Regions from separate parts of the Virgibacillus sp. DJP39 genome, predicted to be linked through region 2. Evidence: predicted binding sites of a transcription regulator. Region 2 holds the regulator's gene; each other region holds the start of a gene.
What was found. Region 2 encodes Rex, which represses fermentation and respiration genes when NADH is low (regulators of the CRP and FNR family bind a similar motif). Its sites were predicted from a motif close to TTGTGAAATATTTCACAA; they were not measured.
Positions count from the first base shown of each region.

Region 1: ACOI1D_RS20385 (TIGR04053 family radical SAM/SPASM domain-containing protein) is a predicted target of Rex. The motif match lies at 2,208-2,225, and genes of this name have one in related genera.
Region 3: ACOI1D_RS17420 (cytochrome c oxidase subunit 2A) is a predicted target of Rex. The motif match lies at 3,088-3,105, and genes of this name have one in related genera.

Region 1 covers NZ_JBMERP010000119.1:625-7,689, reverse strand. Annotated here, with positions in the region: gene ACOI1D_RS20390 (aromatic acid exporter family protein) at 1-959, shown strand, start outside; gene ACOI1D_RS20385 (TIGR04053 family radical SAM/SPASM domain-containing protein) at 1,028-2,152, opposite strand; gene ACOI1D_RS20380 (DUF2249 domain-containing protein) at 2,284-2,523, opposite strand; gene ACOI1D_RS20375 (Crp/Fnr family transcriptional regulator) at 2,710-3,402, shown strand; gene ACOI1D_RS20370 (DUF2249 domain-containing protein) at 3,563-3,808, shown strand; gene ACOI1D_RS20365 (DUF2249 domain-containing protein) at 3,805-4,023, shown strand; gene ACOI1D_RS20360 (hypothetical protein) at 4,023-5,267, shown strand; gene ACOI1D_RS20355 (metal-sulfur cluster assembly factor) at 5,284-5,583, shown strand; gene ACOI1D_RS20350 (hypothetical protein) at 5,597-5,890, opposite strand; partial or broken gene ACOI1D_RS20345 (metallophosphoesterase) at 5,929-6,731, opposite strand; gene ACOI1D_RS20340 (hypothetical protein) at 6,999-7,065, opposite strand, start outside.
Region 2 covers NZ_JBMERP010000067.1:4,010-11,302, forward strand. Annotated here, with positions in the region: gene tsaD (tRNA (adenosine(37)-N6)-threonylcarbamoyltransferase complex transferase subunit TsaD) at 1-277, shown strand, start outside; gene ACOI1D_RS16675 (hypothetical protein) at 483-803, opposite strand; gene ACOI1D_RS16680 (ABC-F family ATP-binding cassette domain-containing protein) at 1,013-2,932, opposite strand; gene moaC (cyclic pyranopterin monophosphate synthase MoaC) at 3,145-3,639, shown strand; gene ACOI1D_RS16690 (redox-sensing transcriptional repressor Rex) at 3,639-4,289, shown strand; gene ACOI1D_RS16695 (copper resistance D family protein) at 4,344-5,498, opposite strand; gene ACOI1D_RS16700 (copper resistance CopC family protein) at 5,514-6,062, opposite strand; gene ACOI1D_RS16705 (cation diffusion facilitator family transporter) at 6,740-7,293, opposite strand, start outside.
Region 3 covers NZ_JBMERP010000074.1:6,626-13,918, reverse strand. Annotated here, with positions in the region: gene ACOI1D_RS17440 (hypothetical protein) at 1-21, opposite strand, end outside; gene ACOI1D_RS17435 (SCO family protein) at 25-660, opposite strand; gene ACOI1D_RS17430 (cbb3-type cytochrome c oxidase subunit I) at 720-2,399, opposite strand; gene ACOI1D_RS17425 (cytochrome c oxidase subunit II) at 2,416-2,877, opposite strand; gene ACOI1D_RS17420 (cytochrome c oxidase subunit 2A) at 2,890-3,027, opposite strand; gene ACOI1D_RS17415 (YajQ family cyclic di-GMP-binding protein) at 3,602-4,093, opposite strand; gene ACOI1D_RS17410 (CBO0543 family protein) at 5,046-5,567, opposite strand; gene ACOI1D_RS17405 (NAD-binding protein) at 5,679-6,323, opposite strand; gene ACOI1D_RS17400 (TrkH family potassium uptake protein) at 6,343-7,293, opposite strand, start outside.

The DNA of each region.
Region 1 (7,065 bases), on a different contig from region 2:
CCATTAAAACTGCTTTAGGTTCAGGCCTTTCTATGTGGATTGCTGTTGCACTTGGACTGGAATTTCCAACATCTGCAGCAATATTAACGATTTTGTGTATTGAAAAGACAAAAAAACGATCAATAAAAGTATCTGTTAATCGTTTAATTGCTTGTTTTATTGGAATACTAGTCAGTGCACTAGTTTTCGAAACCATTACCTACCATCCATTTACATTTACTCTAGTAGTTTTAATCCTGCTTCCTATATTGGTCCGGTTTAAGATTCAGCAAGGTTTTGTGTCAAGTACTGTAATTATTTTACATATTTTCTTGTTGGAAAATATAAGCATGCCAATACTTTGGAATGAGACCAAGCTTATTCTAATTGGGATTGGGGTTGCACTTTTTATGAATACATACATAGCTAGTTCTCAAAATGAATTAAGCAGTTATCAGAGACAAATAGAAAAATACATAAAACAAATTCTTTCTGAGTTTTCATTATACCTAAATAACGGCGACAGAGGTTGGACAGGAAAAGAATTCATCTTGTTAGAGGAAATTATTTTAAAAGCTAAAGATATAGCATTACTCGATTATGAAAACCAGCTACTCAACAAAGATAAAAAGTATCTGCTGTACTTTCAGATGAGAGAGCGGCAAGAAGAAGTATTAAAAAGAATGATGCAACTAATCTCTTCGATAAATTCTGACGTCGTCCAACGTTATATCCTTGCAGAGTACTTCGAGATATTAAGTACACATGTTACAACTGGAAATAACACGGACATTCATATGAAGACGTTAGAAGCACAAAAAAAGCAAATGGATGATATGGAGCTGCCAAAAAGCAGAGAAGAATTTATAACACGCGCTACCTTATACCAATTGATAAACGAAATAGAATCGTACCTACGCGTTAAAAATAAGTTTTTTGAGCAAGGAAAAAATCAGTTCACGAATGAAATGAAAGTTTAATATTAATCTCTAATAAATGAGAACAAAATTTCCAGTAATGATTACTGGAAATTTTGTTCTATTTACTGTCACGTTGCAAGTTTTTTCTTTTTTCGAAGTGCTTTAGGAATATAGACACAGTATGGTTCGCTTTCCATATAATCACCTGTTACATTGTATGCTCTTGATCTTGACCCACCACAAACATGTCTAAATTCGCACACACCACACTTACCCTTGTATTTATCTGGATTTCGCAGGTTTTGAAACACCTCTGATTCCCGATAAATTGTTGCTAGTGGAGTTGTTCTGACATTCCCTGCATTGATTGGCAAGAGACCACTGGGGAAAACATCACCAGTATGGGAAATAAACACAAAACCATTACCATCATTTACGCCTTTTGGTGCACGTCCAAGTCCATCAATTTGGCCAGTTTTACCACTCATTAATGCATCTTCATACCGAATTGTATCACCGGTACTTTCCTGTTCCCGCATCTTATTTTGGATAACAACGCGACGGTAGTGCTGGGCGGCTGTTGTTTTGATATCAAACGGAACTTTTTTTGATAATTGATATAGCCATCGCAAAACCTTTTCATGTTGCGCTGGTGAGATCATATCACTTTCTTTCCCACGCCCAGTAGGCACAAGAAAAAATACGCTCCAAAGTACACAATTAAGATTTTCTACCATTTCAGCCATTTCATCTAAATAATCCACATTGTACCTTGAAATTACTGTATTTATTTGTAGAGGCATTTCCAACTCATGTAAGTAATTTATCGCATTCATTGTTAAATCAAATGAACCAGATGTTCCCCTGAAATGATCATGTACCTCTGCACAATGTCCGTCGATTGAGAAAGCCCACCTTGAAAGACCTACATCTTTTGCTTTTTCCATCGCTTCTTTTGTAACATTTGGTGTTGCAGAAGGAGTCATGGAAACTCGTACTCCCTTTTTAACTGCGTATTCAGCAATATCAAAAACATCTGGCCGCATTAATGGATCACCACCAGTGAAAACGAGCATTGGATTATTCATTGCATGTATATCATCTATTAATTTCTTTCCCTCATTAAATGTTAATTCCCGTGGATCACGGTGGTATTGAGCCTCGGCTCTGCAGTGTAAACACTTTAATTCACATGCTCGGGTCAACTCCCAAATCACGATGAATGGATTTTCATTATAGTCTTGTGGAAACATGTTAGCCCTCCTAAATATCTGCTACATAAAGTGTAGACCTTTTTGAAAGGTTTGCATGTGACATTTTTCACTATTTGATTATGTTCATGAAATGGACAAATCTAAAGTCACTGATTATCTAATGCTATTACTCATACTTTGCCAATCGAAACTCTCCATAATTCCGGGCCTTCTTCTAAGTATTCCCATGAAAAGGTATCTTCACGTTCAATCATAAACTGATAATGGAGTGGTTTTGGGTCATGGTCATTAGAAAGCTCCATAAACTCTCCTGATTTTAAATCATCAAATATCTCAAGGATTCTTTTGTGTCTAATCCTCGGTTCAACTTCCGGCGCGTGTAATTTTACGGCAAACTGTGTATTACTCATATTTTTTCCCTCCAGGTTCTAATGTATTATTTTTTTAACACTTTTATAATAAGTCTTATTTTAACTCCAAGGTGTGAGCGAGCGCACACCTTGGAGTATTTGACAAAATTTCACATTTAAAATTATACATACCCCTGCGACGTGGTAGAATAAAGGTAATTATGTAAATAGAAAAGGGGTGCGAGTATGAAATTTCAATCCATACAGGAGCTGTTGCAGAGCTTCACTCTATTTAAAGGTTTAACAGACGATGAGATGAAACCTGTCATTGAATTAGCACATCAACGCACATATACTCATGGAACTCATATATTTATGCAGGGTGATCCACTGAAAAATGTTTATTTTATTCACCTTGGCAAGATTAAGATATACCGCACTGATTTTCGTGGCAATGAGCAAATTGTTAATATTCTACAGCCCGGTGACATGTTTCCGCATCTAGGTTTTTTCAGGAAAGACGATTGTCCGGCACATGCAGAAGTTCAGGAAGATGCAGTATTAATCCATATCCCTATAACTTCCTTCGAAAACTTTTTAATAACTCACCCTGAAATCTGTGTTAAACTATTTCGCGTACTAGGTGGTAGAATAGTAGACTTACAAAATCGGCTCGAAGAAAAAATTCTACATAATACATACGAACAAGTAATTATGCTTCTCTTAAGACACGCTAAAGACTTTGGGAAACAAACCAAAGATAATAAGGTTAAGATTACAACACATTTTACAAACCGTGAGCTTGCAAATATGATTGGTTCTACCCGTGAGACTGTTAGCCGTACACTTACACAGCTAAAAAAACAGAATTTGATTACCACAGACAAAGCAGGGTTATTCGTTTTCGATACTAAACTACTGCAAAGTGAACTTTTTTAAGCATCAAAGGCATCCCTGATAATCTCCCGGGGCTGCCTTTTTTTGATGTTTCCTCTAGTGCCTTAGTGCCTGGCACCGTATACGTGATTTAAATCACTACTTTTTTAATTGAAAATGATTATCATAAAGGGGATCCTAAACTACAAAAGGGGTGGCTTTAATGAGAGACAAAGATATTGTTGAACTTGATGTGCGCGAGGATTTACGTTTAAAAAAGGAGCCTTTTGATAAAATTATGGATACTGTAAAGGACATAGCAGATGGTGAGGCTTTTATCCTGCACGCGCCATTTAATCCCGTTCCATTACATGCAGTGTTGAAAAGGAAAGGCTTTGAACATGAACTTGAGAAAATAGAAAAGAAGCATTGGAAAATTACTTACACTAAAAAGGGGCGAATCGAATGATTATTGATAACCGCGGACTTGAACCACCTCAACCAATGATGCGCACCTTAAAAGCACTGGAAAAAATAGAGCAAGGTACATCTCTTTCCATTATAAATGACCGACGACCAATGTTTTTATATGAAGAATTAGACGATCGGGGATTTCTCCATGAAACAGAGGCTCAGAAGGATGGCAGTTTCAAAATAACAATCACAAAAACAGGTGAAGAGTAATGGCGGCTGGCAGCATCCAATCAGACACAAATATAAAACTACCTTTAGCATTTATCCTTTACGCGTTAGTCGCACTTGTCGTATCACAACTGATTTTCTTCCTTAACAGCGATGTTCTGGCAATGGGCTACTTTCGGGTACCTGACATTTGGATGGGAGCACACTTTCTACTGCTGGGATATGCTGTAATGATTGCAATGGGAGCAATGTACCAGCTAGTGCCTGTTGCATTTCTAACTAATATATGGAATCAAAAGTTTGGTTTTATCCAGTTCTTCATAACTGCTGTTGGTGTTACAGCATTTACCGTGCTGCTTGGTATCAAGTCAGAATACGCTATTGTTGGTGGAATCATTGCAATCATTGGTACCATTATGTTTATTATTCAAATGGCAAATACCATAGTAAAACAAAAAACAAAAAATGTTTCTAAAAAATTTGTAATTGGTGCAATTACGTGCTTCTCCTTAACAATTATTGCAGGTTTTATATTAGCCTGGAACCTTTCATTTGGTGGATTCGCAAACCATAATACTCTTCTTTCTTCCCATATTACGCTTGGTGTTGCAGGTTGGTTTACTTTATTGATCTTCGGATTTTCATATAAGTTAGTTCCAATGTTCAGTCTGTCCCATGGTTTTTCAATGAAATGGGCAAATCGAGCATTTGTGACGTATGTAGCAGGATTGGTGACCCTAATCAGTTCATTCTGGGTTGGAAGTGAGCTGCTGCAGACAATTGGCTGGTTTCTACTGTTGGCTGGATTTAGCTTTTTTGTTCTGGATATAAAAGAAATTTTATCTAAGCGTATTAAGAAAAAGTTGGATAAGCCATTTTGCTTTTCACTGATTGCAATTGCCAATGGTCTTGTTATCCATACTATTGCATTTGGATTTAGCATTAGTGGTATAGAAAATGACGTAATATGGAGTTGGCTAGTATTTCTATATGTAATGGCCTGGATCATCTTTAGTATCTTGGGATATTTGTATAAGATTGTTCCCTTTCTTTGGTGGACCCATAAATATGCAGATAAAATCGGAAAATCAGCAGTTCCCACTTTGAAAGACATGATCAATGAGAAACATAGTGTTCTGTTATTCATCTTTTTCTTCATTAGTGTTGTTGGGCTGGCCATAAGTGGTGTTTTGTATATTGGCGTACTTGTATTTATTTTTCAAGGGTTGCTTGCCTTAACATCCTTGCTTTATGTATTATCCATTTTTCGTGTATTAACCATGTAATTAAGGGGGAAATCTTATGTCACTAGTAACAGAAATTGAAAAATCTTTATTTGAGGTTATTGATCCGGAACTCGGCGTTAACATTATGGATTTAGGACTCATTTATGGAGTTGAAGTTGGTACAGATAATGATGTAAAAATTAACATGACGCTAACAACTCCTGGATGTCCTATGCATGACAGTATAACTATGGGGGTTAAACACCAGCTTGAACAGCTTGATGCCATCGGTGAAATTGATGTGAATCTTATATGGGAACCTGCATGGACCCCTGATAAGATGAGTGACAGTGCTAAAGAAATGCTTGGAATGTAAAAAAAAGCAGCTACTAAAAGCGTCTGGATTTAGTGTATATTCTAAATTTGTCACCATAAAACTTTTCGGACTCATCAAAAGTAGTGAAATCATCAACTGCGACTGAATAATAGATTAAGTTGGACGGAAAATTAATTTGTGAAGTAGTGATTTGGCTTTCATTTTCTTCTAAATGTAAAGCACCAAAATCCTTACTAACATTTACAACAATTGATAGTACACCTTCTCCTTTTGCTCTTCTGGGCACTGAAATGTTTTCCAGGGAAATATACTTCCCTTCGCATTTAGTAAGTACTGAAAAGTTCACTGTTTTTCTCCTACCAGAATACAAAATATGTTTAAAATCTAGCTTGCTTTTTTTAGTGTCACAACAACTATTTCTGGACGGTTAAAAATCCTGACTGGAATAATACTATTTCCTAGTCCTCTATTAACTATCATAGTTGTATCACCTATAGTGTGTTTTCCGGAAGTGTATTTAGGAAACACCCCTTGGTTTGGCGCAACTAATCCACCGATGAAAGGGATTCTTATCTGCCCGCCATGAGCGTGACCTGTAAGAACCAAATCAATAGTAAACGTTGCATACAATGAAATTAGCTCTGGCCTATGGGATAATAATAATTTAAAACTTTCATCGTCATCAATTTCATTAATTAAGTTGCTGATAGCTTCTTCAGTTATCTCCTGTTCTGTGTAAGATTCATTTGTTTTTGCAGGGTCATCCCTAGAAGATGAATCATTTCATTTCCTTTATTCAGTTCTTCAACTACATTCCTCATCACATGTACGCCAGCATCTTCAAGTTTGTTTGCTAATGAACTAAACTTTCCTGACTTCCATTCGTGGTTTCCCGTTACATAATAAACAGGAGCCACTTTCACTAACTTTCTCATTAATTTCAGACTGGGTTTATCATCATACCTTCGAGAATCAACTAAATCCCCTGTGAAAACAATCAAGTCTGGTTCAACTTTTTTAATCTTTTCAACCAAATTCCCTTGGTTATCACCAAAAGATTTACTATGCAGATCAGATAGTTGAACAATTTTGTACCCATTAAAACTTGGTGGTATCTTTTTTGAACTAACAGTATATGTAGTCGTTACAATTGAGTTATTTTGATAATAGACAAAAGAAGTAAGCATAACTAGTACAAGCAAAAGGTATAACAATCTCTTTTTCGTTTTTTTCTTGGACTTGACCAATTTTGTTAACCGCCCTCTATCCTATACCTAATTCTTTTTTTAAGTTAGAATTATTTTAAGGTTTCATCGTCACTTGTTTCATCTGAACCCCAGTCATGACCTGATTTTCCTAAATAATATAAAAAACCTGCTGCTGACAATATGGATAGTATGGCAATTGCAATGTTCATTGTTCAAAACTCCCCTTCATTTCATTAAAATTGTGTCCTATGTAATGTTAGAGACATCTTTGGAAAACCTAACGAGTCCAATCACTAAACATGACATACTCAAA
Region 2 (7,293 bases):
AAGCGTTGTTGAAGTCTTAACGAAAAAGACTTATCAAGCCGCGATTAAACACAATGTTAAACAAGTTATTGTTGCTGGAGGCGTGGCCGCCAATAAAGGCCTTCGTCAAGCGCTTAACGAGCAATTTGTAAAAACAGATATACCCTTGTTAATTCCACCAATTAACTTGTGTACAGATAATGCTGCGATGATCGCTGCAGCAGGAACAATTGCTTATGAACAAGGCAATCGCTCTGGTTGGGACATGAACGCTAACCCTTCCTTAGTACTAAAATAGAATTTATCAACAAGCCTGTGGATGTAATTAGTAGAACATAGTTAAACAACCAATTAATATGTGGACAGAAAATGTGGATAAATCAATCGTTGCTTGTGGATAATGTGTATAACCTTGTTGAAAACCATTTATTACGCTAGTAATTGTATTAGAATATATGTGGATAAAATAAAAAGCTGATTCTTTTCTGCGATAAGCAGAGGAATCAGCTTTTTATTTCCGTGCCAGGAAGGTTGATACTTTCGGATAACGGTTGATTCCGTGCCAGGAAGGTTGATACTTCCGGATAACGGTTGATTCCCGGCCAGGAAGGTTGATACTTCCGGATAACGGTTGATTCTGGGCCAGGAAGGTTGATACTTTCGGATAACGGTTGATTCCCAGCCAGGAAGGTTGATACTTCCATATAACGGTTGATTTCCCGCCAGGACGGTTGATACTTCCGGATAACGGTTGATTCCGTGCCAGGAAGGTTGATACTTTCGGATAACGGTTGATTCCGGGCCAGGAAGGTTGATACTTCCATATAACGGTTGATTCCCGGCCAGGACGGTCGATACTACCGAATAACGGTTGATTCCCGGCCAGGAAGGTTGATACTTCCGGATAACGGTTGATTCCGTGCCAGGAAGGTTGATACTTTCGGATAACGGTTGATTCCCGGCCAGGAAGGTTGATACTACCGAATAACGGTTGATTCCGGGCCAGGAAGGTTGATTTTCCCGTCTAACTTCCTTATTCCTGAAGCTCTGTCCACTCTTCCATTAGTTGTTCAAGCGTTTGTTTAATGTCACTTGATTCCTGTGTAAGCGCCAAAGCTTTCTCATGATCCTGGAAAACTTCGGGCTTAGTCATTTCTAATTCAAGGCCTGCTAATTCATTTTCTTTTTCCTCAATCATGTTTTCCAGTTCCTCAATACGGCGTTGTACTTTGCGTTCTTCACGTTGACGTACCTTTTCCTCTTTGAAACTCGATTTTCCTGTATCAGCTGCAACCGATTTCAGTTGCTCTTGCTGCAGACGTTCTCTTTCGGCCTGTTCTTCTTTTTTTGCAATATAGTAATCATAATCGCCCAGGTAGTTAGTAACGTGATCCGTTTGTATTTCAACAACCTGTTCGGCAATCTTATTAATAAAGTAACGGTCATGTGAAACAAATATAATGGTGCCGTTATAATCGATTAGTGCTGATTCCAATACTTCCTTACTATCAATGTCCAGGTGGTTTGTCGGTTCATCCAGTACTAGAAAATTAGCGTTCAACATCATTAATTTTGCTAATGAAAGTCTAGCCTTTTCTCCACCACTGAGGGCATGTACCGGCTTTAGTACATCGTCACCGGAAAACAAGAAGTTTCCTAACACTGTACGAATATCTTTCTCATTTTCCTGTGGATATCTGTTCCATAATTCCTGAAGTACAGTATTATTGGGGTTTAAATTTGTTTGTTCCTGGTCATAGTACCCAATTTCTACATTTGTTCCAATTTGAATGGAGCCTGTACTCGGTTTATATTGGCCAGTAATCATTTTCAATAGAGTTGTTTTTCCAACCCCATTCGGTCCTACAAGCGCTATACTATCATTGCGGTTTACGTGAAGGTTCATTTTTTCGAATAAATAGTGATTCCCGTCATCGTATTTAAAAGCCAGGTCATGAATTTTTAACACATCATTGCCACTTCTTTTGGTAGAATCAAAAGAAAACTTTGCTGAGGACTCATCACCTTTTGGCCGATCGAGCTTATCCATTTTCTCAAGCTTCTTTCTTCTGCTTTGTGCCCGTTTCGTTGTGGAAGCCCGTACCAGATTTCGAGCAACAAAGTCTTCCAGCTGCTTTATTTCTGTCTGTTGTTTTTCAAATTCCTTAAACTCCTGCTCATAGTCGAGTGCACGCTGCTCTAAATACTTGCTGTACGAACCATAATATTTTCTAACCTTATGATAGGAAATTTCATAGACAATGGAAACTGTTTTATCCAAAAAGTATCTGTCATGCGATACGATGGTAACAGCACCAGGGTAATTAGATAAGTAGTTTTCAAGCCACCCAAGTGTTTCAATGTCTAAATGGTTTGTTGGTTCATCAAGAATAAGCAGTGAAGGCTTTTGCAGTAACAGTTTTCCTAAAGCCAAACGCGTTTTTTGACCGCCACTAAGTGTACTTATCCGTGTTTGATAGTCAGATTCATAGAAATGCAGACCATTTAGGACAGACTTAATAGAAGCCGCATACTGGTAACCGCCCTCAGTAATAAAAGACTGTTGTTTCGTATCGTATTCCTGCAGCAGCTGGTTATAATTATCATCAGACAATGTGGCTGCCTGTGTCATAGCTTCTTCAATTTTTCTTAATTCCTGTTCCTTACGAAGTAGCGTCTCAAAAACACTTAGCATTTCATCCCAGATAGTTTTGGTTGACTCAAGGCCAGTATTTTGAGATAGATAACCAACTGAAAGATCCTTTGGCTTGTGCATAACTCCTTCATCATAGGAAAACTCGCCAGCCATTATTTTCAGTAAGGTTGATTTACCTGCACCATTTCTTCCTACTATCGCAATTCTATCTTGATCTTTTATTTCAAGTTTTATATTGGATAAAATCTTTTCCGCGCCAAATGACTTACTGATGTCATTCAATTGCATAATAATCATAGCGTTCACCTCAGTACTATCAGTGTATCGTATAACTTTGTAACGAGGCAATATATAACTTGTGGAAATAACCACGACTTATTATATTTTTTCTGCTAAGATATTAGTAATAGAGGTTGTTCAACTAGTCCGGTAAAAATGACACATCGAATGTTCCGGTCCTTTTTATCCTTCTTTTTGAACACGCAATCACGTTAATTGGAGATGAGAACATGACTGATTTCACTCACTTTAATAAACAAGGTAGAGCAAAAATGGTAGATATTAGTGAGAAGAAAGAAACGGAACGAATTGCAATAGCCAAATCAAGTATAGTAGTCACAGAAGAAATCTATACGAAAATTATTGATCAGGGAATTGAAAAAGGAGACGTACTTGCCGTTGCGCAGGTTGCGGGAATTATGGCTGCAAAAAAGACGTCCGATTGGATTCCTATGTGTCACCCCCTGCAATTAAAAGGAGTTAACATAACATTCGACTGGTTGTTATCTGAGAACCATTATGAATTATTAATAGAAGCTTTTGTAAAAACAAAAGGCAGTACCGGGGTTGAGATGGAGGCATTAACAGCCGCATCGGCAACAGCGCTGACCGTTTACGATATGTGTAAAGCACTTGATAAAGGTATGGTTATTGGAAATACGTATTTACTTGAAAAAAAGGGCGGTAAGTCAGGAGACTATCTCCGCGACAACAGGGAGGAATAATGGTGTTGCAAAATAAAATTCCACAAGCCAGCGCCAAACGGTTACCGTTATACTACCGATTCATTAATAATCTGCACATCCAGGGTAAAACGCGCGTATCCTCAAAAGAGTTGAGTGAGGCTGTCAAAGTAGATCCAGCCACCATTCGTCGTGACTTCTCTTATTTTGGTGCTTTAGGAAAAAAGGGATATGGGTACAATGTCGAACATTTACTGAGTTTTTTTCGAAAGACACTGGATCATGATGAACTGACAGAGGTTGCCCTGATAGGTGTAGGGAACCTAGGCACTGCCTTCCTCCATTATAATTTTATGAAAAACAATAATACAAAGATTGTGAAGGCATTTGACGCAGAACCAAGTAAAGTCGGCTTTGACATTGGTGGAATTCCAGTTCTTCACATTGATGAATTAGAAGAAAAAATGCAGGGTATTCATGTTGCTATACTGACAGTGCCATCAAGCGAGGCTGAGGGAATTACAGAGCGTTTGGTCAACACTGGTGTTTCAGGTATATTAAACTTTACACCTGCCAGAATTACAGTTCCTGACAATATCCGTGTCCACCATATTGATCTTGCAGTGGAGTTACAGGCACTCGTATATTTCCTGAAACATTATCCATTGGATGAAGAAGGAAAAAAGGAATAGGCTTTAAAAAGAGGCATAATCCCTAATGAGATTATGTCTCTTTTTGATTTTAATCTAATTTATTCCAACCATAATTCCAATATACAGTGCTAAAACCATTAATAAGGAAGAAATAGCGCTAACAAAGATCGATTGCCTTTTTACAGCGGCGAAGATTGTAATAACCAGGAACAACAGACCCAGTAGGAACAATAAGGAACTTTCTAAACCGAAAGAAAAAGTTACATGATAGAGAGCGCTCGTTTCTTTGGTTGCATTTTGAATATGGGACACAATATCTCCACTGTATATGGCGTTAAAAAGAGGAGAGGCTCCATGTGTTTTCATTAAGTTGAATATTTCGTGAGGTGGCCATGATTGACCCATGAAAGCCGTAACGCCAAATACAATCAGTGCAAAGACACTTTCCAGCCTGGCCCACTTTAATGGATTAAATGCCGGTTGCTTACTTCTTTTTCTGAACAGTATTCCATTTACTAAGGCAAAGATTATAAGCGCAATAATAAGGACATGTTTAATCAATAATGCCTGTCCATAGTTAAACATCAGGCTGTTTTGATATTCTTTTAGAATCGATGCAGCAGGGTCATCATATGAGTTGATATCAATAGTCATCGTAAAAAGTCCTGAAATCAATGCCACGATAAGGCAAGCGATTGCGACAGGGGTGAACCACTTTAAAAAAGCGATCCAGTTGTCTGTATTCTTAGCGAACCAGCTAACAACAAGTAAAAGTCCTATCCAGATTGAAACTGCTAAAAAATGAAGTGTGTGGTAAAGGAACCCCTGCCATTCTGTAATTGTAGCTGCATGGCTTGAACTCGTATAACCTACAAGCATTAGTGCAGTTAATATAAGAGCAAAAATGGTTATGTTCTTGTTTGTTTTCAGTTCCTTGGACAACAGCACACGGATAAGAATGGTTGCAACGAGGGCAATAAACAACCATGATTTTCCTACTTCGAAAGAAAATAAAACACTTTTAAATACAAACCAAAACCCGTTACTACCAGAAAGTATTTCAGCTGTTTTGATAACAGGAAGCAGTGCTGCTAAAGGAATAAGTCCTGTTACCAGAAATAGTACTTTTCTTGGGATATGTAATGATGGTCTTTTATTTTCCGGGACCAATAACAGGATTAATGCCCCGATAAGGACAGAAAAGCAAGTGTATAAAATAAACTCTGTTAATGAAACCAATACGGTCATAAAAAAATCTCCCTTTTACTTTTTGTTTCTACCAAACCAAACCCAGGCAAGTAAAGCAATTCCTGCTATAGCAAATAATGAAATAATACCATAAATTAATGTAGTTGGCTTCTCACTACTACTCGTATTTGTTTCAATCTCGGTTGATTTGGAAGCCGCTTGTTTATCCTGCTTACTTTCTGGTTGAACACTTTCCTCTGAACCTTTAACTGTGAAGGAATAATTGTTTTGAATAATGTGACCATCCGCACCTAACACTTCCCAGTTAACGGTATATGTACCAGGGCTTAGATCCTGGCTGAAAGTTGCCAGTAACATAGTATCATTAATTTGAATGGAAGCCGGTTCAACCTTTTCACTGGTATCTGTTGTTAAAAATAACGTACTTCCATTTTCAATCTTCGTATTAAAAGACAGCTCTATCTCGTTAGTAGGGTTATCCAATACAGCATCCTCACCAGGCGAAGCATTGATAAGCGAGGAGTGTGCTTCTACTGAAACTACGTGAATGGAAATAAAGAACAACGAAAAAATTATTAGAAATAGACTATATTTACGTTTCACCGTATGACGCTCCTTTTTTAATCACTCAACTTTCGCAGACTGAAATAAGTAGGTGCTCCCTGAAATAGTTGAATAAGCGCGCAATCTATTGTTATAGTTGGCACAAAATATATAAAATGCGATGTAACAGTTGGTTGTTTTCCGCTACGGACCGTTGCTTTCCGCGGGCACGGCTTCAGTCTCCTCGAGAAACTTAACGAGGCGGGGTCTTCAGACTCGTGCTGTTCCCGCAGGAGTCAACGATCCTCCGCTCCAATCAACTCATAATTGTGGGAAATTCATGCGCAAATCCATAAAAATGATTTCTATCGTTCACCACAGCAGCGTAGTGTTTTTCCGCAGTGCGCTCGCAGTGCACCGAACATGATTTTTGATTATGTCGCATTTTACATCAGTTACGACAAAGTAAATAGCAACATGTTTTATGAATAGACATATTTGTCATTCGTGTCAAGTACCATATTTCAAGTGCTACAAGTACTACAGTTTATTGCATTCATCATGATTATCTATGTGCGAAAGTTGAGTAATCACTATCATTTCTCACTAATAATAGCATTACTTATATATAATACAGGTTGAAAAAACAGTTTGTTGAAAAATGTTCATTAAATGAAGAAACCATACCTCCGTATAGAGGTATGGCAATGCTGCTTTCTAATGAGTGTCCCTCGACTCTAATCATGTTCGGTTTGACACAGTGGTGAATCATCATGAGGATGGTCTTTATTTTCTAATTGTATGGTCACATGACCTATACCTTTATGTTCTAACTTGTGCTCCAAGGACCTCAGCAACTTTTGACTTTCTCCAATAGACACGCCATCTTCAACTACTGCGTGACAGGAAAGTGCATTCTGTCCACTGGTAATACACCAGACATGCAGGTCATGAATACTTATAATTCCGGGAACATCTTCCATGGTATTTATAATGTCATTCAGATCAACATTTCTCGGTGTACCTTCCATTAAAACATGGACAGCGTCTTTGGTGACCCGCCAGCCGCTTATCAATACAAGAACCGCAACAATAACACTTGCCAGCGGATCAGCCCATCCTAAGTCGAAAAAGATAATAAGTAATGCAGCAATAATTGCGCCTACGGAACCAAGTAAATCACCGAGTACATGAAGAAATGCAGCACGAAGGTTTAAATTATCCTTTGTGTCACCACGCAGTAATATCCAGGCAACGAAAAGGTTTACGATTAAACCGGTAATAGCTATGA
Region 3 (7,293 bases), on a different contig from region 2:
TCCGTAACGTGGCTGTTTCATAACCTACCCCTCCACTCCTTTTTCTATATAGTCTTCAACGGTACGTACTGCATCACTGATTTTTGTAAAGTCCATGACCTCTAACAAGTGGCCCTCTTTACCAATTAAATAAAATGCTGTATTGTGCTGAAAATTACCATACCCATCTGGAATCACTGTTACTCCAAGATTCGTCAATAGGGCTTTAAGTTCACCTTCATCTTTAATTCTAGCCATACGCCATGTTTCACCATCACTATTAAAGTAGGAACGGTACTTTTCTAGCGTAGCTGGGTCATCATTTTCTGGATCGAAACTAATACTTAAAAAAAGTATTTCCTTACCAATATAATTATCAGGCAATCGATTATAAACATCTGCCATATTTAATTCCAATTGTGGACAAACAGTTGTACAGTTCGTGTACATAAATGTCAGAAAAACATATTTTCCTTTTGCAAATTCATCAAATTTATATACTCTCTCTTTACTGTCCTGTAATGTCACAGCAGGAAATTCAGGTTTGTTTTTTATTAACTCATACGTCCTGGCACTTTCTGCAGTGAAAGCACGAAATCCATCTGTACTACTATAAAACAGGACAAATCCAAATAAAATAACAACAATAAAAGCAAAATAGTTACGTGTTTTTTTTGACACACGATCACTTCCAATCCAACAAGGTAGCCGTGACCACAGACTACCTTGTTACAAAACTGCTACCATGTTCTGATAGGTGGTGATCCTGGCGGTGCATTAACCATGAAGTCGACAATTGGTACTGCATATGCCATCGCAGCAACCATAAGCAATAATACAATCCAAATCCCCCAACGTTCTGTCCATAATGGAGTTGGACGTGCATCGTCCTCGGGTTGAGCTGCTGGAAATTCTGTATAGCCTTTTGGTGCACGAAACATCATGTGAAACACAGCGTAAACCTGAATAATTATAGCTACTAGGAGTATGCTGCCACCAATTCCATAAACAAACTCAAATGGAATCCAGCTGAGTGCTGTTTCATGACCTCCATAGGAAGTATCAGAAGTCCGTCTTGGCGATCCTAATAACCCAACCAGGTGCATGGATCCAGCCATAAGTGTCATTCCTAATGTCCACAACAATGTTTGTATTACACCAATTTTGTTCATTCTTGGCGTTAGTTGGCGTTTTGCTAAATAAGGAATTAGCCAATAACAAATCCCGAAGAAAGTAAGAACGACTGATACGCCGACTGTGATGTGAAAATGCCCAACAACCCACATTGTGTTATGAATTACTTGGTTCAATTGGTTACTAGTATTAACAATTCCGCCTGCTCCTCCAGGGATAAAGGCAATCATGGCTATCATAGGCGCCAAAAATCTTACATCACCCCATGGTAGTTTTTTAACCCAACCTAGTAATCCTTTCCCACCCAGGCTTCTGCCTGTACGTTCGAATACTGCGAACATAGCAAATGCAGTCATTAGAGAAGGCACTGCAATAGATAGACTCATAAATACATGTAAAAATTTAATTGATTGTGATATTCCGGGATCGATAATTTGATGGTGAAAGCCCCCAGGAATGTTTAAAATAACGATTAGGATAACAACGACTCTGATCAATTTGTCATTAAACAATCTTCCACCGATAATTTTTGGTACAATTGCATACCAGGCAGAGATGGCAACCAGATACCAAATATTTACCAGTGTGTGGCCAAAGCTCCAAAACAGAGTACGGGAAACCATAACATTAATTGTTTCCTTCCAACCAAGCGACCAGGGAATAAGTGTTAAGACTTCGATTGTTACTCCAATACTTCCGAAGAACCACAGTACAAACACACCCATTGTAAAATATGCCATTAATGGTGTTGTCTGTCCTGGATGCATTTTTCTCCAATAGCGATAATTGGTGAAAACGCCAAAGCAACAAGACCATATTCCCAGGACAAGAAAAACGAGTCCTATATAAAACCACGGTGAAGCAGCTAGTGGTGGATAAAACGTATATAAAACAGATGATTCATTCATTACAATTGTAGTTACAACTAAAACAACACCTAAAACCATTAATGCGAAACCGATCCATGCCATTTTACGTACTTTTGATAATAGACCACCTAGACTGTGAGAAAGACTCGCATATAAATAACCAATAGTAAAGGTAGCGGTAAAAACAATAACTAATAAAATTCCGTGTGCTGTTAGTACTTGATAATAGTTCAGCCATGATGGCAGCGACATAATTCCCGCTCGCTGTAAACCTTGCAACAACCCTAAAACTCCACCAATCAGCAACGAAACAAATGCTACAGTTAAAAAAGATAAAGACACCTTCGCATCTTTAGGATTTACACCTAAAATGCTTGATTTTTCTATAATTTTGTTTGACGATATTGCATGTTCCATTGATACTACCCCTCCTTTACTTGACTATAATGGAAGTACCCATCACTTGGTGCCCTGCACCGCAGTATTCATTACATAAAACCAAATAATCACCAGGTTCTTCAAATGTATGTGATATTTTTTGAATATGCCCCGGCATTACCATGGCATTTATATTTGTACCTGCCACTTGAAAGCCATGTGTAACATCCTTTGAAGTCAGGATAAAGTTCACCTTTGCGCCAGCAGGCACTTCAACTTCACTCGGGTCAAACCCAAAAGCTTGTAAAGTCATGACAACTTCATATTCATTTTCACCAATTTTTTTGACCCCTGGATTATCGAATGGTGCTGTTTCACTTACTTTTTGGGGATCAATCATTTCTTTGTTACTTGGTGGACCCATTCCTAGCGCAAATGTTTGATAACCAGTTATTAGCATAAAAATGACTAAGATGCCGATACTTACAGCTAACCATGTTTCTTCCAATCGATGCATAGTTACTCCCCCTTAAATTCTTGACATATACAGGCTAAATACGCCTACCCACATTATTACAATAACCGCTGCTACAAACCCCACAGATAACAAGGTGCCTCTAAACGAATTTTCCTCTTTGTCAACTTGTTTTGTCTTGTTTAATCCCATCGGCTACATCCTCCTTAGTAGTTATTTCTCTTTCATCATAGTCTGAATTATTTCCAGTGGATGTGAAGTAAATCACATCTTAGATATGTTTTTTTGAAGCGTCATAATATTGCCATATTCTTTAGGGAAACAGAAAGTATAATCATGAATGTTAAGCGGAAAGTGCTAATGACGTAAGAATTAGTTGCACATATACAGTAAGGAATGTTTTTTATAATTAAAACTTGGCTTAAGGCCTTACTGCCAAAAAAAATACCCCAACCTTCTATTAACGGTTGGAGTATACCAGCAAATATGTAAAAGCCAAATTAGAAAAATCGACGTGACGAAAAGCTCTTATGGCGAATGCCCTTGCATAAACACACGCGTCCAGCTCCAGCGCCCATTGCCTAGTGACGCATATCGGCCTTCTTACGATAAGGTTATCACCAAATTGCTTCGCTATTGTTGGTTCTTTATCTCGTTAAGGACCTAAAATTTTGTGGTTCTTAACGACAAAAAACCATCAAATTAGAATTTAATTCAATGGTTTTTGGATACATTTGATTCAGCAAACGAACCGTACACATGTTTTTTATCTATAGTTAATGAATTGTACATCGACAGGCAATTTCCCTTGGCGGACCGCAGCCATAATTTGCTGTAAATCATCCTTGTTTTTAGCTGTAACACGAACCTGATCGTCCTGAATTTGACTTTTTACTTTAAGGCCACTGTTTTTAATAATAGTATTTATTTTTTTCGCATTTTCTTTATCGATCCCTTGGATAAGCTTTCCGCGTTGACGCACATTTCCACTAAAAGCGCTTTCTACTTTTCCATAATCGATATTTTTTGTGGGCACTCCACGTTTAATTAATTTTGATACGAGAACTTCTTTTAACTGTTCCAGCTTGTAATCGTTATCAGACACTAGCACAAGCTCTTCCTTATCAAGGGAGATGTCGCTTGTGCTTCCTTTAAAATCATAACGGGTTTTAATTTCCTTTAATGCTGCGGTGACTGCGTTTGTTACTTCAGGCATATCCACTTGGGATACAATATCGAATGAGCTTTCTTTAGCCATAATGAACCTCCGAATTTTTTATTATTGTCTTTTCTAGCTTATCATTAAAAAGTTAAAGCTGTTTTCTAAAAGATTGTTGTTATTGACATAAAATCTATAGAATGCGACGTAACAGTTATGTATATTTTCTATCACCATTTATTAAATTGGTGCTGAACCAGCGCTGCGGAAAAAACACTCGCTTTCCGTGGGAAACGCTTCAGCCACCTTGCCCCGGCAAGGGGTATGCCGATGTTGTCCGCAAAGGACGGTCTTAGTCGGCACGCGTCATCTACCGCTCACTGCGGGGTCTTCAGACTGTTCCTTTCGAGGCTGCTGAAAAAGTTAAATGTAGTACAAAATGTGTCGATTTGCCGTCGCATCTTCGAATATACTTCGCGCACCTTAGGGAGAGTGCCGAGCCTCCTCGGACTGCCGTCCTGCGGGGTCTCGATGATCTCTTGCTTCCCGCAGGAGTCTACGTATATTCAAGATGCTAAGTTAAAGTGAAAAGTTAATTTTTAAAAATCCACCGCTTTTTCAGTGGCCTGGTTCCTTTCCCACTGGAGTCTCGCATTTTTCCGCAGCTTAGTTAGCCTTTTGTCCAAGGGAGAAGAGTTTCCGTAAGAACCACAAAATTCTAGCGTAACTTTCTATCTTAGTGAAGGCGGAATACGAAGACTCCTGCGGGAACAGCACGCGTCCGAAGGCCCCGGAAGAAGCGTTCTTTGCTTCTGAGGAGACTGAGGCCGTGCCCGCGGAAAGCGAAGTGTTCTGCCGGAACGGCGTCTAAAGAATTTACTACGTCGCAGTTTGTATCAACTGTGAAGGTTATACAGCAACAAAACTTATGAAATGAGTCAAGGTTAAATACATTGCACTATATAGTCATTATAGTAAATATAGGAAATAAGAACAACTTATGGAATACAGGTTCGAGTCAATTTTTGAAAGTTTTTTAGTTTAAATGCTTCTATCGTTCGCCAATCGGTGTAGTAATAGGAACATCGAAAATCCAGATAAATCCTACTACAACTAAACCTGAAAGAAAATAGGTTAAAAGCGGATGCTTGAAATGAAGGCGAATGAAGGTATACATTAGAAAATAAAAAGCAGGCTCCATCCAAAATTTGTAACCATGATGAAAAGTGATTTTGTCAAAGTAAACAAATACACTCTCTACAAGGATAGAACCAACTATCCACTTTACATAGTAGAATAATACCTTTTTTTGTGTATGTTCTTCTGGATAATTAGATAGAAAAATAAAGGAAATTGCAGGTAGCAAAAAAATGCTGTTACCCACCTCGGTCAAAGAGTGAGAAGAGTAAAAATCAGGTTGATACTTCCATAAATCATAATTTGCAGCAAGAAAATTATATAGAAGATTCAATGTGCAGACGTATAAAAGTGTTGATTGGTATTTTTTCCACTCACGTAAATCTCCAAATTTATATGCTAAGAATATAAACAAAATTTGACTTAATGTATGCAAATAAAAGACCTCTTTTTTGCCAGAAATTATGAAACATTCTTCAATGAGTATGAACATACACATCCATTTTCATGCATTGTACAGTGCATGAAAAATGTTTAATATATACGGTTATAGTGCTATTAACAAATTAGTATTGTTCACAATCGTTTTAAATGGTGGATTAATTGACATCTTCCCATTACAAACTAATCCTATAAGTACGTTTCCATTACTCAAAAAATATTCCTGACACTCTTCAAATGTTTTGTTTGCCAATTGATCTGGAAGGGATAACGTTTTATACTTTTGTGCGATTAGCTGTTCAAGGGATGATTTATCTGATTCACCATGTTTAATGTGGTTATAGAATAAATTCCCCATAAATTCATTAGACCTGATTATAGTTGTTGCACCTGCTCTTCTGGCATTTTCAAAATATTTATTTGTTAGAATCTCAGTAATGATTTTGACAGTTGGATTAGCAATCTTTACTGAAATAGTAAGTAGAATGCTATACTGATCTGCTTCTTCTTCACTCTTCGATGGGTCAGATGTCACAACAACTGATTTTGCCCGGCTTATATTCGCACTAACTAAAACCTCAATTTCATAAGCATCGCCTCTTATAAACTTAAAATTACCTTCATTTACTGGAGGTGAGGATAATGTAGCGTCAATTAACAAAATGGGTTCTTCATTGCCTTTAGCTCTTATCTTCTGAATTAGTTGTCTAGATCGTTCATTCCAACCTATTATTACATGATGGTTTTCCATTCATTCATCTCACCTTTTGTTATCCTGTTAATATATCTTCACGCGCATAACGGACTCTTACGTTTTTTTGTTTTGCCAGTGAAAAGGCTAGTGTTAGTGGGCCGACTTTGCCAATGATCATTATAATCATAATAATGATCTTTCCTATTGATGTTAAATCATCTGTTAATCCCATTGAAAGCCCAACAGTTCCAAACGCAGAAACTGCCTCAAAAACAATCATAAGAAAGGATGCATCCTCTGTTATATCTAAAATAAAAATCCCTATAAATACAAAGGTGATACTAAGGACTGTAATCGCCAAAGAGCGTACAACAGTTGAATCAGTAATCGTTCGCTTGAAAATTGTTATTTCCTCTTTCTTTTTAATGAATGAAGCAACAGATAGCATCAGTGAAAGAAATGTTGTTAGCTTTATCCCACCACCTGTTGATGCACTACCCGCACCAATGAACATCAGTATAACCATTAAAAATAATGTGGAATCGTTTAAGCTTCCAATATCAAGTGTATTAAATCCGGCTGTTCTTGGGGTCACCGCCTGGAAATAAGAGGCCTGTAGTTTATTGAATAGTGAAAGATCACCAATCGTGTTTGGGTTATCGAATTCTAACCAAAATACAAAAACCACCGCAATAACGTTAATAACTACTGTTCCAACAACCATCAGTTTTGTATGCAAACTGAATTTTCTAAACTTCTTCTTTTTCCACATGTCAAAGATTACCGTAAAACCAATACCACCAATGATAAATGAGGCGGTTATAATTACCGTAACTATGGGATCGTTGACGAAACGGGATAAACTATCTGACCAAATAGAAAATCCCGCATTATTAAATGCCGACACTGAATGGAATAAACCAGCAAATAAACCTTCTTTTAACCCCATTGTTGGGACCCAACGCAATGATAGTAAAATAAATACAATGGTTTCCGTTATTAATGAAAACACTAATAGTTTTTTAGC